4 regions of the Bradyrhizobium sp. SZCCHNS3016 genome follow, and region 1 is predicted to be linked to each of the others. Evidence: predicted binding sites of a transcription regulator. Region 1 holds the regulator's gene; each other region holds the start of a gene.
The links. The regulator PhoB, encoded in region 1, activates phosphate uptake and scavenging genes when phosphate is short. The targets are predictions, from matches to a motif close to TGTCATNNANCTGTCAT.
Positions count from the first base shown of each region.

Region 2: the regulator PhoB is predicted to act here: its motif matches at 2,707-2,723, upstream of QW881_RS30995 (DUF47 domain-containing protein).
Region 3: the regulator PhoB is predicted to act here: its motif matches at 2,266-2,282, upstream of QW881_RS20905 (Orn/Lys/Arg decarboxylase N-terminal domain-containing protein).
Region 4: the regulator PhoB is predicted to act here: its motif matches at 2,611-2,627, upstream of QW881_RS27925 (YbhN family protein).

Region 1 is NZ_JAUETE010000001.1:326,654-330,863, forward strand. Features, by position in the region: gene pstA (phosphate ABC transporter permease PstA) at 1-507, shown strand, start outside; gene pstB (phosphate ABC transporter ATP-binding protein PstB) at 504-1,325, shown strand; gene phoU (phosphate signaling complex protein PhoU) at 1,356-2,072, shown strand; gene phoB (phosphate regulon transcriptional regulator PhoB) at 2,089-2,796, shown strand; gene QW881_RS01565 (trypsin-like serine protease) at 2,944-4,210, shown strand, end outside.
Region 2 is NZ_JAUETE010000025.1:40,697-44,906, forward strand. Features, by position in the region: gene QW881_RS30985 (peptide chain release factor 3) at 1-857, opposite strand, end outside; gene QW881_RS30990 (anion permease) at 999-2,006, opposite strand; gene QW881_RS30995 (DUF47 domain-containing protein) at 2,021-2,665, opposite strand; gene QW881_RS31000 (branched-chain amino acid ABC transporter permease) at 2,809-3,777, opposite strand; gene QW881_RS31005 (branched-chain amino acid ABC transporter permease) at 3,779-4,210, opposite strand, start outside.
Region 3 is NZ_JAUETE010000011.1:40,251-44,460, reverse strand. Features, by position in the region: gene QW881_RS20905 (Orn/Lys/Arg decarboxylase N-terminal domain-containing protein) at 1-2,220, opposite strand, end outside; gene cobT (nicotinate-nucleotide--dimethylbenzimidazole phosphoribosyltransferase) at 2,364-3,419, shown strand; gene QW881_RS20895 (histidine phosphatase family protein) at 3,419-4,012, shown strand; gene QW881_RS20890 (adenosylcobinamide-GDP ribazoletransferase) at 4,009-4,210, shown strand, end outside.
Region 4 is NZ_JAUETE010000018.1:17,683-21,892, reverse strand. Features, by position in the region: gene QW881_RS27930 (hypothetical protein) at 1-1,260, opposite strand, end outside; gene QW881_RS27925 (YbhN family protein) at 1,364-2,455, opposite strand; gene QW881_RS27920 (ferritin-like domain-containing protein) at 2,840-3,346, shown strand; gene QW881_RS27915 (hypothetical protein) at 3,421-3,855, opposite strand; gene QW881_RS27910 (hypothetical protein) at 3,904-4,210, shown strand, end outside.

The sequences.
Region 1 (4,210 bases):
CTGTCGGCGCCCTCGATCATCATCGGCCTGTTCATCTATGGTGCGGTCGTGGTGCCGATGGGCGGCTTCTCGGCACTCGCGGGTTCCCTTGCATTGGCGGTCATCGTGATCCCGGTGGTGCTGCGCACCACCGAGGACATGCTGCTGCTCGTGCCCAACCCGCTGCGCGAGGCGGCGTCTGCGCTCGGCCTGCCGCGCTCGCTGGTGATCCGCCGCATCGCCTATCGGGCGGCGCGCTCGGGCCTCATCACCGGCGTGCTGCTCGCCACCGCCCGCGTCGCCGGCGAGACCGCGCCTCTGCTGTTCACCGCACTGTCGAACCAGTTCTGGAGCCTCAACCTCTCCAAGACGATGGCGAACCTGCCCGTCACCATCAACAATTTCGTCCAGAGCCCTTATGCCTATTGGAAGCAACTGGCCTGGAGCGGAGCCCTTCTCATCACTCTGGCCGTGCTCGCCCTGAACATCGGTGCACGCATTCTCGGCGCCGAGAGGAACACCAAATGACCGAACTGTCCGTCTCCGTCAGTCAGCCCAATCACGCTCTTCACGGCAAGGCGCTTCCGGATGCGCCGGCCAAGGTGACTGCGCGCAACCTCAACTTCTACTACGGCGACCATCACGCGCTGAAGAACATCAACCTGTCGCTGGGCACCAACCGCGTCACCGCGTTCATCGGCCCGTCCGGCTGCGGCAAGTCCACGCTGCTGCGCATCTTCAACCGGATGTACGATCTCTATCCGGGCCAGCGCGCGACCGGGCAGCTGATGCTCGACAACACCAACATCCTCGATCCCAAGCTCGATCTGAATCTGCTGCGCGCCCGGGTCGGCATGGTGTTCCAGAAGCCGACGCCGTTCCCGATGACGATCTACGAGAACATCGCCTTCGGCATCCGCCTCTATGAGAAGATCTCCAAGTCGGAGATGGACGACCGGGTCGAGAAGGCGCTGCGCGGCGGCGCGCTGTGGAACGAGGTCAAGGACAAGCTCAACGCCTCGGGCCTGTCGCTGTCCGGCGGCCAGCAGCAGCGACTGTGCATCGCGCGCACCGTGGCGGTCCGGCCGGAGGTGATCTTGTTCGACGAGCCGTGCTCGGCGCTCGATCCGATCTCGACCGCCAAGGTCGAGGAGCTGATCCAGGAGCTCGCCGAAAACTATACGATCGCCATCGTGACGCATAACATGCAGCAGGCGGCGCGCGTCTCCGACAAGACCGCCTTCATGTATCTCGGCGAGCTGATCGAGTTCGACGACACCAGCAAGATCTTCACCTCGCCGAGTGATCGGCGGACCCAGGATTACATCACCGGCCGGTTCGGCTGACGCCGACGACATTGTCTTCAGGAGATCATCATGGCCAGTGAACATACCGCCAAGGCGTTCGACAGCGATCTGCAGGACCTCACCCGTCTGGTATCGGAGATGGGCGGCCTCGCGGAGCGGCTGATCGTCGATTCCGTCGATGCGCTGGTGCGGCGCGACATCGCGCTCGGCCAGAAGGTGGTCGCCACCGACGCCGAGGTCGACAAGCTGCAGCGCATCATCGAGGAGCGCGCCGTGCTCACGATCGCCCGTCGCCAGCCGATGGCGGTCGACCTGCGCGAGATCGTCGGCGCGATGCGCGTGGCGACCGATCTGGAGCGCATCGGCGACCTCGCCAAGAACATCGGCAAGCGCGTCGCCGCGCTGGAAAGCGACTTCCATCCGCTGAAGCTGATCCGCGGCCTCGAGCACATGACCGATCTCGTGCAGTCGCAGGTCAAGACGGTGCTGGACGCCTATGCCGCGCATGACCTGCCGGCGGCGATGACGGTGTGGAAGGGCGACGAGGAGGTCGACGCGATCTGCACGTCGCTGTTCCGCGAGCTCCTGACCTACATGATGGAGGATCCGCGCAACATCTCGTTCTGCATCCACCTGATGTTCTGCGCCAAGAACATCGAGCGGATCGGCGATCACGCGACCAACATCGCCGAGACGGTGTTCTATATGATCGAAGGCCAGCAGATCATGGACAAGCGCCCGAAGGGCGACATGACGAGCTTCGCATCGACGATTCCCGGTAACTAAGAGAGACGGTTCAGACATGGGCGCCCGAATTCTGGTGGTGGAGGACGAGGAGGCGCTGACGACGCTGCTGCGCTACAACCTCGAGGCCGAAGGCTACGAGGTCGAGACCGTGGCGCGCGGCGACGAGGCCGACACGCGGCTCAAGGAGCGCGTTCCGGATCTCGTCGTGCTCGACTGGATGCTGCCGGGCCTCTCCGGCATCGAGCTGTGCCGCCGCCTGCGCGCGCGCTCCGAGACCCGGCAACTGCCGATCATCATGCTGACGGCGCGCGGCGAGGAGAGCGAGCGCGTGCGCGGACTCGCCACTGGCGCCGACGACTACATCGTCAAGCCGTTCTCGGTGCCGGAGCTCCTGGCGCGCGTGAAAGGCCTACTGCGGCGGGCGAGCCCGGAGCGGCTGGCGACCGTGCTGTCCTATGGCGACATCGAGCTCGACCGCGAGAAGCGCCGCGTGGCGCGCTCGGGGCGGCCGATCGATCTCGGCCCGACCGAATACCGCCTGCTCGAATTCTTCCTCGAGCACCCCGGCCGCGTGTTCAGCCGCGAACAGCTGCTCGATAGCGTCTGGGGCCGCGACATCTACATCGACGAGCGCACCGTCGACGTCCATATCGGCCGCCTGCGCAAGCTGCTCAATCCCGGCCGCGAGCAGGACCCGATCCGCACGGTGCGCGGCGCCGGTTATGCGCTCGATGACCGCTTCGCCAAGAGCGAGCAGGTGTAAGGGGCGATCCGGCGTGAGCACGAAGCAGGTGTGAGGCGCGAGGCGGCCCGATTGAGGAGATCGCGGTCCGCTTTCCGCCACGCCGCCGCCGTCTTGATCGTGTCTGCTTCGTGGCCCGTCACGATGTTTCGGTCCCAGCGGACGCCCTTGATCAAGACCATCATCATATCTCTTGCCGTGCTGCTCGGCGGCGCGGCGGGCGCCCCGGCCGCCGAGCTCGAAGACGCGGTCGCGGCGGCAGGCAACGGGCAGCATGCGGCGGCGATGCGACGGCTGCTGCCGCTGGCCGCCAAGGGCGATGCGCGGGCGCAGTTCGACGTCGGCTTCATGCAGGCGTTCGGCTGGGGCGTGCCGCGTAATCCGAGCGAGGCGCTGGCCTGGTACCGCAAGGCCGCCGATCAGGGGCTCGCCGTCGCGCAACATTATCTCGGCATCGCCTACGTCAATGGCGAGGGTGTTGCCTCGAACTACGGCGAAGCCAGTCGCTGGTTCAGCCGCGCGGCGGCGCAGGGCTTTGCGCAGTCGCAATACATGCTCGGCCTGATGCTGCTCGACGGCCGTGGCGCGAAGCAGGACGTCGTGCAGGGTTATGCCTGGCTGGTGATGGCCGGCCGCAACGGCGTGCGATCGGCCGGCCGCGACGTGCAGCGGGTCAAGTTGACCGAGCCGCAGCGCGTCCAGGCCCAGAGCGCCATTGCGTCCTGGCAGCCGAAACCGGAATCGGCGGATGCGGGCATTGCCACTCCGCGTCCGGAGCAACTGCTCGGGCTCGATCGCCACATCGGCGAGGTCGTCGATCCCACCTCCTGGCCGGCGTCGTCGATCGGCGTCGTCACCGTCGCGCAATACTCGAGCGGCGGCTGGTGCACCGGCACGCTGGTCGCGCCGCGCGTCGTGCTCACCGCGGCGCATTGCGTGTTCAACGGCGTGGCGCAGGTCAGCCCCGGCAACGTCCGCTTCCTGGCCGGCATGAACCGGGGCACGCCGGCGGCATCGTCGGTCGCCGACAAGCTGATCGTGGCGCCGGACTTTGTCCCGATCCAGCACGACAGGTGGTCGCTCGACCGCTCGCCCGCCGATTGGGCGTTGATCGTGCTGAAGGACGCGCTGCCGTCGAAGCCGGTCGCGGTCAAGGCGCTGACGCGCGAGGAATTGCAGGCTGCGACATCGGCCGGAACCATCTCCGAGATCGGCTATGGCCAGGAGCGGCGCTATTCGCCGACCGGCCAGCGCAATTGCAGCGCCGGCATGACCAAGGACGGGATGCTGCTGACGGTGCATTGCCTCGCCAATTTCGGCTATTCCGGCTCCCCCATCCTCGCCGAAGTCGGCGGACAGCCGGCCGTGGTCGGCATCTTCTCGGCGTTCCACGAGGAGACCCGGCTGATGTTCGCCGCCCCCGCGAGCCAGTTCG
Region 2 (4,210 bases), on a different contig from region 1:
CGCGGCGACGGCGCGTAGCGGCCGAGGCCCTCCAGGAGGTCGCCGACGCCGAAATTGCGCAAGGCACTGCCGAAATAGACCGGGGTGAGATGGCCCTCGCGGAATGCCTCCAGGTCGAACGGCTTGCAGGCTTCCTTGACCAGCTCGAGCTCGTCGGTGATCTGGCTCATGTCGAGATTGGCGTTGAACTTGCCGAGCTCCGAAATCGCGATCTGCTGCGCGGCGCCGGTCTTGGCGCCGCCGCCTTCGAGCAGGCGCACGCCGCCGTCGCGGATGTCATAGGTGCCGATGAAATCGCGGCCGCGGCCCACGGGCCAGGTCATCGGCGTGGTGTCGAGCGCCAGCGTCTTCTCGATCTCGTCCAGAAGATCGAAGGTGTCGCGGCTCTCGCGGTCCATCTTGTTGATGAAGGTGATGATCGGGATGTCGCGCAGGCGGCAGACCTCGAACAGCTTGCGCGTGCGCGCCTCGATGCCCTTGGCGGCGTCGATCACCATCACCGCCGAGTCGACCGCGGTCAGCGTGCGATAGGTGTCCTCGCTGAAGTCCTCGTGGCCCGGCGTGTCCAAGAGGTTGAAAACGAGGCCCTCGAACTCGAAGGTCATGACCGAGGTCACGACGGAGATGCCGCGCTCGCGCTCGATCTTCATCCAGTCCGAGCGGGTGTTGCGGCGCTCGCCCTTGGCCTTGACCTGGCCGGCGAGGTTGATGGCGCCGCCGAACAGCAGCAACTTTTCCGTCAGCGTGGTCTTGCCGGCGTCCGGATGCGAGATGATGGCAAAGGTGCGCCGGCGCGCCACCTCGTCGGACAAGGCGGTGCGGGCGGGCTGTTCGGTCGTGACGGCAGTATCGGACATGAGGCGGCAGGCGTCGTTTCAGGCCAGAGAGCGGGCGATTTACGGGAAAGGCGCGGGATCTCGGCCGCCGCGCGCCCTCCATATAGGCGTTTTGCACCGCAACTCCAACCGGCGAGTTGAGCCCAGCCGGACCGATCCGGATCAGTGCCGGAGCACCGACACCAGCCAGAACGTCAGCGCCGCGACGATCGCCGAGGCCGGAATCGTGAAGACCCAGGCATAGACGATCGATCCGGCCACGTTCCAGCGCACCGCGGAGGCGCGTCGGGCGGCGCCGACGCCGACGATGGCGCCGGTGATGGTGTGGGTGGTCGAGACGGGCACGCCGAGGAACGTCGCCAGGAACAGCGTGATCGCGCCGCCGGTCTCGGCGCAGAAACCCTGCATCGGGTTCAGCTTGGTGATGCGCAGGCCCATGGTGCGGACGATGCGCCAGCCGCCCATCAGGGTGCCCAGCGCCATCGCCGCCTGGCACGACAGCACGACCCAGAATGGCACCGTGAACTCGTTGCCGAGATGGCCCTGCGAATACAGCAGCACGGCGATGATGCCCATCGTCTTCTGCGCATCGTTGCCGCCATGGCCGAGCGAATACAGCGAGGCCGAGACGAATTGCAGGATGCGGAAGGCGCGGTCGACCGCGAACGGCGTCGAGCGCACCGAGGCCCAGGACACGACCGCGACCAGGATCATCGCCAGGATCAGGCCGACCAGCGGCGACAGCACGATCGCGAGCACGGTCTTCGACAGGCCGCTCCACACCGTGGCCGACAGGCCGGCCTTTGCGAAGCCCGCCCCAACCAGCCCGCCAATCAAAGCGTGCGAGCTCGACGAGGGAATGCCGGCCGCCCAGGTGACGAGGTTCCAGACGATGGCACCGACCAGGGCGGCGAAGATCACCTGGGCGTCGACGATGGCGGGATCGATGATCCCTGTACCGATGGTCTGCGCGACGTGGAGGCCGAACACCGCGAACGCGACGAAATTAAAGAATGCGGCCCAGAACACCGCATATTGCGGCCGGAGCACGCGCGTCGAAACGATGGTCGCGATCGAGTTGGCGGCGTCATGCAGGCCGTTCAGGAAATCGAAGGCGAGCGCGACGGCGATGAGGCCGACCAGGATCGGAAGGCCGAGTTGAGCGTCCACGGCGCGGCCCTACCCTAGACCTGTTCGATCATGATCGAATTGATCTCGTTGGCGACGTCGTCGAAGCGGTCGGCGACCTTCTCCAGATGGTCGTAGATCTCGGCGCCGACAATGAAGTCCATGGTATTGGCCTTGCGGTGCTTGAGGAACAGCTCCTTCAGCCCGATGTCGTGGAGGTCGTCGACCCGGCCCTCGAGCTTGGTCATCTCCTCGGTGATCGCGGTGATCATCGGCACGTTCTGGCCGATCGCCTGCAGCAACGGCAGCGCGCGGCCGATCAGATTGGCGCAATCGACCAGCAAGGTGCCCATCTCACGCATGGTCGGCTCGAACTCTTTGACCTCGAACAGCACCACGGCCTTGGCGGTCTGCTGCATCTGGTCGATGGCATCGTCCATCGAGGTGATCAGGTTCTTGATGTCGCCGCGGTCGAACGGGGTGATGAAAGTGCGGCGGACCGCGGTCAGCACTTCGCGGGTGATGTTGTCGGCCTCGTTCTCGAACTGGCTGACGCGCTGGCAGTGGGCGAGGATGTCGTCACCGCCCTGCAGCATGTCCTGCAGCGCATGGGCGCCCTGAATCACCACCTTGTTGTGGCGGGCGAACAAATCGAAAAACCGCTCCTCCCGCGGGAGGACGGCGCGAAACCAGTGCAGCATGGGACGAGATCCATCCATTCCGAAACGGGCCAGGGCCGGCCCGTCACAGAACTGTCATACTCCGGATCGCGCACCAGCAGAAGCGGTGGCCGGTTCATCCACCGCTTTCTGCCCTTTCGACGATCTCTTTTCAGATCAACGGCTTAAAGGGATCGTTTGAACAGATGGGCGATTTCGCCGACCACGCCGCGGCGGAAGGTGAGCACGCAGGCGACGAAGATCACGCCCTGGATCACCGTCACCCACTGGCCGAAGCCGGACAGATATTGCTGCATGCCGACGATTACGAACGCGCCGACGACGGGGCCGAACACGGTGCCGAGCCCTCCGACCAGGGTCATGAGCACGATCTGCCCCGACATCGCCACCTCGACGTCGGTCAGCGAGGCGTTCTGGGCGACGAACACCTTCAACGCACCAGCCAAGCCGGCCAGCGTCCCGGACAGAATGAAGGCGAGCAGCTTGTAATGGTCGGTCTTGTAACCCAGCGAGATCGCCCGCTGCTCGTTCTCACGGATCGATTTCAGCACTTCGCCGAACGGCGAGTTGATGGTGCGGAAGATCAGCAGGAAGCCGGCGAGGAAGCCGACCAGCACGACGTAATAGAGCACCGTCGGCCTGGACAGGTCGAGGATGCCGAACATCCGCCCCTGGGGAATGCCCTGGATGCCGTCCTCGCCATGGGTGAACGGCGCCTGCAGATAGATGAAATACAGCAGCTGCGACAGCGCCAGCGTGATCATCGCGAAATAGATGCCCTGGCGGCGGATCGAGATGTAGCCGGTGATCACCGACAGGACGAACGATCCGGCGACGCCTGTGAGGATGCCGAGCTCGGGCGGCAGCCCCCACACCTTCAGCGCGTGGGCACTGCAGTAGCCGGCCGTTCCCAGGAACATCGCGTGGCCGAACGACAGCAGGCCGCCATAGCCGATCAGGAGGTTGAAGGCGCAGGCGAGCAGCGCGAAGCACAGCGCCTGCATGACGAAGAACGGGTACAGCCCGGTCCACGGTACGATCGCCAGCAGCGCCGCCATGATGACGAACACGATCATCTCGTCGCGCATCGCGCGCGGGGTGATCGGCAGGGTCGTGTCGGTGATGGATGTCATGTCAGGCCGCCCGTCCGGTCAGACCCGTCGGCTTCACCAGCAGCACCAGGACCATCAGAACGAAGACCACGGTGTTGGAAGCCTCGGGATAGAAATATTTGGTCAGTCCCTCGATCACGCCGAGCAGGAAGCCGGTGATGATCGAGCCCATGATCGAGCCCATGCCGCCGATCACGACCACTGCGAACACCACGATGATGATGTGCTCGCCCATCAGGGGCCGCACCTGGTTGATCGGCGCCGACAGCACGCCGGCGAGGGCCGCGAGCCCGACGCCGAGGCCGTAGGTCAGCGTGATCATGCGCGGCACGTTGATGCCGAACGCCCGCACCAATGTCGGATTCTCGGTGGCGGCGCGCAGGTAGGCGCCGAGCCGGGTCCGCTCGATCAGGAACCAGGTCGCCAGACAGACGACCAGGGAGAAGATGACGAC
Region 3 (4,210 bases), on a different contig from region 1:
CTGGGCGCGGTCGGATAGCCGCTCGCCCGGAACGATGGTGGCGATGCCTGGCGGATAGACCACGAACGGCGTCGTCGCAATGCGCCCGGCGATCCGATCGATCGGCAGGTAGTCGACCTCGTTGCGCATCAGCGCACGCGCCGCCTCGCGTGGTGACATCGCGATCTCCGGCATGTGCTGCGGCTGGAACTGCTTTGCCTGCAGCGCGCTCACCTCGGCTTCGCGGTAGAAGCGGTGCATCTCGGCGCAGAGGTCGCGCAGCCGCAGCTTGCCGTAACGCGCAAAGCGCTTGCGGGTGAACTCCGGAATGGCGTCCTCCAGCAGCACGTTGTCATCGTGGAGCCGCTTGAAGGCGACCAGGCCACTGATCAGGGTTCCCGCCTTGCTCGCCTCGACCCCCGGCGTCAGCAGGAACAGCAGCGAGTTGAGATCGTTCTTCTCCGCCACGATGCGGTTCTCGCGCAGATATTGCGCGACGATCGGAGCCGGGATGCCGTGATCGGCATAGCCGCCGGTGGCGCGATCGAAGCCCGGGGTCAGCAGGGTCAGCTTGTTCGGATCGGTCATCGCGAAGCCGGGGGTGAGATCCGGAAAGCCGTGCCATGCCGCGCCCGGCGCGAGCTGCCACAGCGCGGTATCGGTTGCGAGCTGGTCGGTCGAGATCGCCTCCCAGGCCACGTCATGGCTAGCCCCGGGATTGGCCGCATCGGGGATCGACACCCGGTCCGGCACGAACGGCTCGAAGAACCAGCGCCGCGCCGGATCCTTCTCCTTCTCCTCGAATTCCCGGCGCATCGCCCTGATCTTCTTGCGCAATTCGATTCCGAGCCGGATCGTGTCGTCCCACAGCACCTCGCCGGAGCGGCCCTTCATCATCTGCGCGCCGACGTCCAGCGACGCGAACAGCGGATAGAACGGCGATGTCGAGGCGTGCTGCATGAAGCTTTCGTTGAAGCGGCGATGCTCGACCCGCCGCCGCTGGCCCTTGATGTGGCGGTCCTTGACGTGGATCTGCGAGGCCTGGGAGAAGCTCGCGAGCTGCTTGTGGGTCGATTGCGTGGCGATGATGCCGGGGGCGTCGGGTCCGAGGTCGCCGAGGCCCATGGCGAAGCGGCCGGTGTAGAGCGGGTGGAATTTCATGAAGCCCGCCCAGGCCTCGTCGAACATGATGTAGTCGCAGAGATGCCCGATCCGCTTCAGGATCATCTCGGCGCTGTGGATCGTGCCGTCATAGGTGCACTCCTCGACCACCGCGACGCGGAACGGCCGCTCCTTGCGCCAGGCGTCGGGGTCCTTGACCAGCGGGTTGTCGCGGATCTGCTGTCGCAGATGCTCTTCGTCCAGCAGATCCCAGCGCATCGGGCCGATCAGGCCCCAGGGGTTGCGAACCGTTGGGACGTAGATCGGGACGCCGCCCGAAATCAGCAGCGCGCCGTGATGAGCGGCCTTGTGGTTGTTGCGATCGAACAGCACGAGGTCGCCGTCGGTGACCAGGGCCCCGAGCACGACCTTGTTGGAGGTCGAGGTACCGTTGAGGACGAAATAGGTCTTCTCGGCGCCGAAGATCTGCGCGGCTTCCTTCTGCGCGCGCAGCGCCGGCCCCTCATGGGTCAGGAGATCGCCGAGATCGAGCACGGAATTGTCGAGATCGTCGCGGAACACGGCCTCGCCGAGATGCTCGACGAAGACCCGGCCGATCGGGCTGCGGCTATAGAACACGCCGCCATTGTGCCCGGGGCAGGTCCAGAGCTGGTTGCCTTCCTCGGCGTAGTCGACCAGCGCGCCGAAGAATGGCGTCTTCAGTGTCTCGGCATATTGCTTCAGCCGGCTGACCAGGTTCTTGGCGATGAAGGCTGGAGTCTCTTCCGACAGGAACACGTAGCCGTCGATGAAATCGAGCACCTCGACCGGCAGATCCTCGAACCGCTTGCGGCGGATCAGGAGGATGATCGGGAAGTCCAGTCCGCGACGGCGCATCAGGTTGATCAGCGACGCCGTCTTGCCTTCCAGGCCCTTCTTGCCCCAATCGACGACCATGCAGCCGATCGCGGCATCCGTCTGCACGGCGATCTCGGCGTCCTCCAGCTTGCGGGCGCGCACCACCTCGAAGCCCGAGCGCTGGATCTCTTCGATGATCTGGTTGAAGCGGACGCCGGCGAGATCGTCGGTATCGAAGACCGGCGCGGCGAACAGGAAGGTGAAGCGGCGGAAGTATTCCATGAGAGTCTTTCGGGCTGGGTGGGCAGCCACCTGTCGTCACGTTCGATGACGGTTCGATGACAATAGGGCGCCTCACGGAGCTTGTCTCGGCCGCCTCGCAGTGGCAATCGTCCCGAACCCGAGTGACGCTGAAAGGATCCGTGGTGCTTCCCGAATGGATCAGCCTTGATTGTGTGGCCCCGTCCGAGCTCCATCGGCAGGCCGCGCTGGAACGCCAGGCCCAGTTGACCAAGCCGTTTGGCGCCCTTGGGCGATTGGAGCAGGTGGCGGTCGATTTGGCCGCGCTGCAGGCGTCGGAACGTCCAGGGGCCGACCGGGTGCCGGTGGTGCTGTTCGCGGGGGACCACGGCATCGCGGCACGGGGCGTGTCGGCGTATCCGCCTGAAGTGACGGTGCAGATGCTCCACAACTTCGCCGGCGGCGGTGCGGCGATTTCGGTGCTGTCGCGCAGCCTCGGCTGTCCGCTGGAGGTGGTCGACGTCGGCACGCTGGCGAGCGAGCCGGTGCCCGGCGTGATCGTCGACAAGCCGCGGCGCGGCACGCGCGACTTCAGCACCGAGGCGGCGCTGACGCTGGAGGAGGTTGCGTTCGCGGCCGAAGCCGGACGGCGCGCGGTGGTGCGGCAGGCCGATCACGCGCCGCAACTCGTGATCTTCGGCGAGATGGGGATCGGCAACACGACATCGGCGGCAGCGATTGCCGCCGCGCTGCTGTTATGCGCGCCCGCGGACATCGTCGGCAGCGGCACTGGGCTCGACGCCGACGGACGGGCCAGGAAGGCTGCGGTGATTGCCGATGCGTTGGGGCGACACGGGCTCACGACGGGAGCGGCCGTCGCGGACGTCCTGGCCGCCGTCGGCGGTTTCGAGATCATTGCGATGGCCGGCGCGATCGTCGCCGCCGCGCAGCGGCGCTGGCCGGTGCTGGTCGACGGCTTCATCGTCTCTGTCGCGGCGCTGGTCGCCGTCCGCCTCAATCCCTCCTGCCGTCCGTGGCTGCTGTTCTCGCATCGCTCGGCCGAGCGCGGCCACGCCATCGTGCTCGACGCGCTCGGTGCCCGTCCGCTGATCGACCTCGATCTGCGGCTTGGCGAGGCCTCGGGCGCCGCCACTGCGCTGCCGATCATCCGGCTGGCCTGTGCGCTCCACGGGGGCATGGCCACCTTTGCGGAGGCCGCCGTCTCGGGAGCCAAGTCCTGATGCGGATCGATCTGCTGCGGCACGGGACGACAGGACGGGACGGCTATCTCGACGGCCGCACCGACCCACCGCTCAGCGAACCCGGCTGGGATCAATTCCGGCGGCAGACGCAAAGCCGGATCTGGCACAGCGTCGTCAGCTCGCCGTTGGCGCGCGCACGTGCGGCAGCGGAGGATTATGCCCGGCTGACCGGCTGCGCGCTGGACATCGACGTGGATTGGAGCGAGGTCGATTTCGGCCTGTGGGACGGGCGGACGCATCGCGACATCGCTGCCGAGCCCGGAGGCGAAGCCTTGCTCGACACCTTCCATGCCGATGCTGAGGTCCGGGCGCCGGACGGTGAGAGCTGGACCGATTTGCAGGCGCGAGTGGCGCGCGCAACACGTCGTATCCTTGTCCGGCCCGAGCCTGTGCCGGTTCTCGTGGTGACCCATGGCGGCGCCATGCGCGCAGCGCTCTCGCAGCTACTCGGATGGCCGCTGCGCCAGCTGTGGAGCCTGCGCATCCGGCCCGGCACGCGGATCACGCTCGAAGCGGGGCAGGGCAATGATGGTGTACCTTGGGGCGAAATCGTCGAGATCATCCAGCCATGATGCTTCGTGAATTCTGGATCGCATTGCAATTCCTGACACGGCTGCCGACACCGCACGTCGCGGAGTCACGACCGGACGACCTGGCGCGGGCATCGGGCTGGTTTCCGGCAGCCGGGCTGACGGTCGGAGCCTGTCTGGCGGTGGTCGCCCGGCTGCTCCACGGCGCTGATCCGTGGATCGTTGCGCTGGCCGTGCTGG
Region 4 (4,210 bases), on a different contig from region 1:
CGAGAGGTCGCCGACCAGCGGCTTCAGCGCCTCGCGCAGCTTGGCAAAGCCCTGCGGCAGGTCGCTCGCCAGCTCGCTGCGCGATTCCTCCACCGAGCCGATCACGCCGGAGCGCTTGAACAGGGTGCGCTCGGTCGGCGTGTCGACGATGACGTCGGCGACGAGGCCGGAGAAGTTGATGTCGTTGGCGCCGATCGACAGCAGAATCAGGTCGAGCTTGCGGTCCGGCTGGCGGCGCTTGGCCGCGGTCAGCGCCTCGCGGAGTTCGCCGAGCTGGCCGTTGACGCCGCCGGCGCAGGTCGCGACCGAGCGGCCGGGCGTGCATTCGCGCGCGCGCTGGCTGCCGAACAGGCCGTCGGCGATGGTGGCGCCGGTGCAGGCGAGCGGCAGGTAGGTGACCGCGACGTGCGGATAGCGCACCGCGAGCGCCAGCGCCGTGCGGGTCTGGTAGCTGTAGAGCGAGCGATGGCAGGCAGCGTTGAGCCAGACCGCGCTGTGCTTCTGCCAGTTCTGCAGCGTGTCCGGCGCCTCGCAGGCGCGGCCGCCTTTGAAGCCGGCCCGGCTCGGCCGATAATATTGCGCGGTCGGGCCGCCGAGATAGGAGCGGAAGCAGAAGCCGTCGTCGGCGAGCGCGATCGGGCGGTCGGGATTGCCCTCGCCGGAGGCGATGCTGTCGCCGAGGCCGGCGATCAGGACGTCGCGGACCTGGATTCCGGTCGAGACCTGCCGCGTCCCTTCCGGGCTGGCGACATCGACGGATGCCACGGTCTGGCGGCCGTAGCGGACGCGCAAATTGACCGGCTCGGCGCAGTCGAAGGTCGAGGTCTGCGGCCCGTCGCCGTCGTCGAACGACCAGGCACAGGTGGCGCCGACCGGCACCGGGCCGGTCAGGCGCACGGTGACCGGATGGTCGATGGGTGTGAGATAGCTTTCCTTGACGTTGTCGCGTGTGCACGGCTCGTTGACGCGGCCGGCGAGGTCGATGCAGAGCCGGTTGACGACGTTGCGGGCCCAGCCGCGGCCGTCGCTCTGCACCCCCAACGCCTGCTCGGCGGCGAGGATGGAGCGGTCGCGCGTGCTCTCGGTATGCAGCAGGAAGTCGCGCTCCTCGCGGAAGAGACGGAAGCGGTTGCGCACCTCCCAGCTGATCTGCAGCGGCGCTGCGCCGAACTGCGCGGCCGCCTCGGTGGCGGCGAGAGGGGCGAGCAGGCTGGCCAGGACGCAGGCGGCGAGCAGCGGACGAGGGGGAATTCGGGTCATGCGCAAGGATTCACGTCAGCGATGGGGCGGAAATAAGAGGACCGCACGCGAGTTCAACCGGTCGAGGATCGAACCGTCGCATCGTCCGCGAGAGAATTGCTGCTCAGCGCTGGGAGTGGCGCTTGATGCGCTGGGGAACCGCGGCAGGGGCCGTGGCGGCGGCGCGCTTGGCCGCGACCTCGTCCTCGCAGGCGGCGTTCAGCCGGCGCCGCTCCTGCCACGGCTTGACGACGTTCATCCAGAGCTCCCTGATGCCCATGATCGAGATCGCGATGGCGAAGGGGATCACGAAATAGAGCACGCGGAAGACGAGCAGGGTGGCCAAGAGCTGCTCGCGGCCGAACTGCGGCAGTGCCACCAGCATGGCGGCATCGAACACGCCGATGCTGCCAGGCGCATGGCTGGCAAAGCCGAGCAGGGTGGCGAGGATGAACACCACCGACAGCGACAGGAAGTCGATCGGAGGATCGGCGGGGACGAGCAGGTACATCGCCAGCGCGCAGAAGCCGAGGTCGACGACGCCGATCAGGATCTGCACCAGCGTGAGCTGCGCGGAAGGCAGCACCACCTTCCAGCCGTTCTGGCCGAGCTGCCGGCGGTTCTTGCCGGCGGTCAGCCAGCCGAGATAGGCGAAGATCGCGCCGAGGATGCCGATCGCGATCAGCTGGTTCATCGCCGGGGGCAACTGGTCCATCGCGGTGGCCGCGGCCGGATGCAGGGTCATGCCGATGCCGAGCACGAACAGGTTGCCGAGCCAGAAGGTCAGGCCCGACAGGAAGCAGATCTTGGCGACGTCGATCGCGGACAGGCCGTAGTCCGAATAGATCCGGAACCGGATCGCGCCCCCGGTGAAGACGGTGGCGCCGATGTTGTGGCCGATCGAATAGCTGGTGAAGGCGCTCATCGCTGCGATGCGATAGGGGACGTGTTTCTTGCCAATCGTTCGCAGTGCAAAATAGTCATAGAAGGTCAGCGTGCAGAACGCGCCGATCACACACAAGGCCGCGAGCGCGATGTGACCGAGCGGGATTTCGGTGAGCGCCGTCAGGATGACGCCGGCATCGACGCCCTTGAGCGTGCGCACGAGCGTCGTGATCGCGAAGGCGATGATCGCAAGGCTCGCTGCAATCCCCAGCCGCTTCCAGCCGATCCATTTCTTGAAGCCACGCGAGAGCGTGGTCAGCAGGCGCTGCATTCATCCTCCCGGCGGGGCGGTACTAGTTCTTGGAAAAGAGGCGAAACCATTGGTCGATGGAGGCGGGCAATTCGTGACAGCCTGTTCCTTATGCTAAAATGCGCGCCTTGTGCAGTCCTTGACACAGCTCAGCTCCGACCCATGCGGCGCGGGTCTGTCACACTTCAGTCACATGGCTGGCGGCCGCCTCAGTTCGGTCCAATTGGTTACGCGCGCGGTTCACGAGCAAACCTGGCCCTCTGCGACCGGTTCCGGCCGGCAGGGCCGGTTGCGCCGGAACAACCGCCGTGGCCGTCGGTTAGCGCCCCGCGGGCACAGCGAACATGGCGACGATCGGTCGGGGAGGGACCTGCCATGTTCCCGAACCAAGAGGACATGAGGCAAATGGGACTGTTCACCAAGGACATCAAGACGATGAACGATCTGTTCGTTCATCAGCTGCAGGACATCTATTACGCCGAGAACCAGCTCGTCAAAGCGCTGCCAAAGATGGCGGACAAGGCGACGGATCGGAAGCTCAAGCAGGGCTTTCTGACCCATCTCGATGAGACGAAGACGCATGTGACGCGTCTCGAGCAGGTGTTCAAGATGCACGGCATCGCGGCCAAGGCGGTCGACTGTCCGGCGATCGACGGCATCATCGAGGAGGCCGAGGAGGTCGCGGGCGAGGTCGCCGACAAGGCCGTGCTGGACGCAGCGCTGATCAACGCCGCCCAGGCGGCCGAGCACTACGAGATCACGCGCTACGGCAGCCTGATCGCCTGGGCCAAGCAGCTCGGCCGCAGCGACTGCGCCGCCGTGCTGCAGAAGACGCTCGACGAGGAGAAGGCGACCGACATGAAGCTGACCAAGCTCGCCGAGAGCGGCGTCAACCTGCGCGCCGCGAGCTGATCGCGTCACCAGTCGATGAGACAAAACGCCGCGCGGACATCCCGCGCGGCGTCGTCGCATCCGGATGCCGCGCGTCAGCTCTTACGCAACGCGAAATTGGCGCCGCAGAACGCCATCAGGGCGCCGAGGCAGAGCGCGGCGAGGCCGGCCAGCACACCTGAGGCCGACGGCACCGGGCTCGGGCCGGAGATCGCCTGGCCGATGCCGGCCAGCATCAGTACGCCGACCACGACCAGGAAGTTGCGCATCCGCTGCGGGATCTCGCCCGACACCGCGCTGTGCATGATGTTGGCGATGAAATAGCCCGAGGAGAAGCCGACGGTGGCGATCAGCCACCAGGCGATTGCCGATCCCGCCGGCATGAAGGCGCCGCTCTCGGTCTGCCACAGGCCGCCGAGATCGAGCCCGTAGCGGGCGCCGAGCATGTGCACGGCCAGCGCCAGCAGCACGCCGGCGGCCATCGCTCCGGCCAGGATCAGGTGGCGCGGAAAATAGATCGTTTCGCTCATGCTCCGTTTGTAGGATAAGGCGCGCGCCACACGCAACAGGACCGATCCATTTCCGAGCGCACCACCACGGCCGGCGATGATGCGATCCGCTACGCCTACAAGGCGTCGCTGGTCGGGGCCGCGCACCAGTTCGAGCTGACCGGGCAGGGGCTGTCGTGGCGGTTCGCCGGCCGGACCGGCCTGTGGCCGTACGCCGACATCGCCGCGATCCGGCTGTCCTACCGGCCGGTGTCGATGCAGGCGAAGCGTTTTCGTGTCGACATCACCCATCGCGATGGCCGCAGGCTGAGCATCATCTCGACTTCCTGGCAGACGGCGGCGCTGATGGCGCCGCAGAGCGAGGCCTATCGTGCTT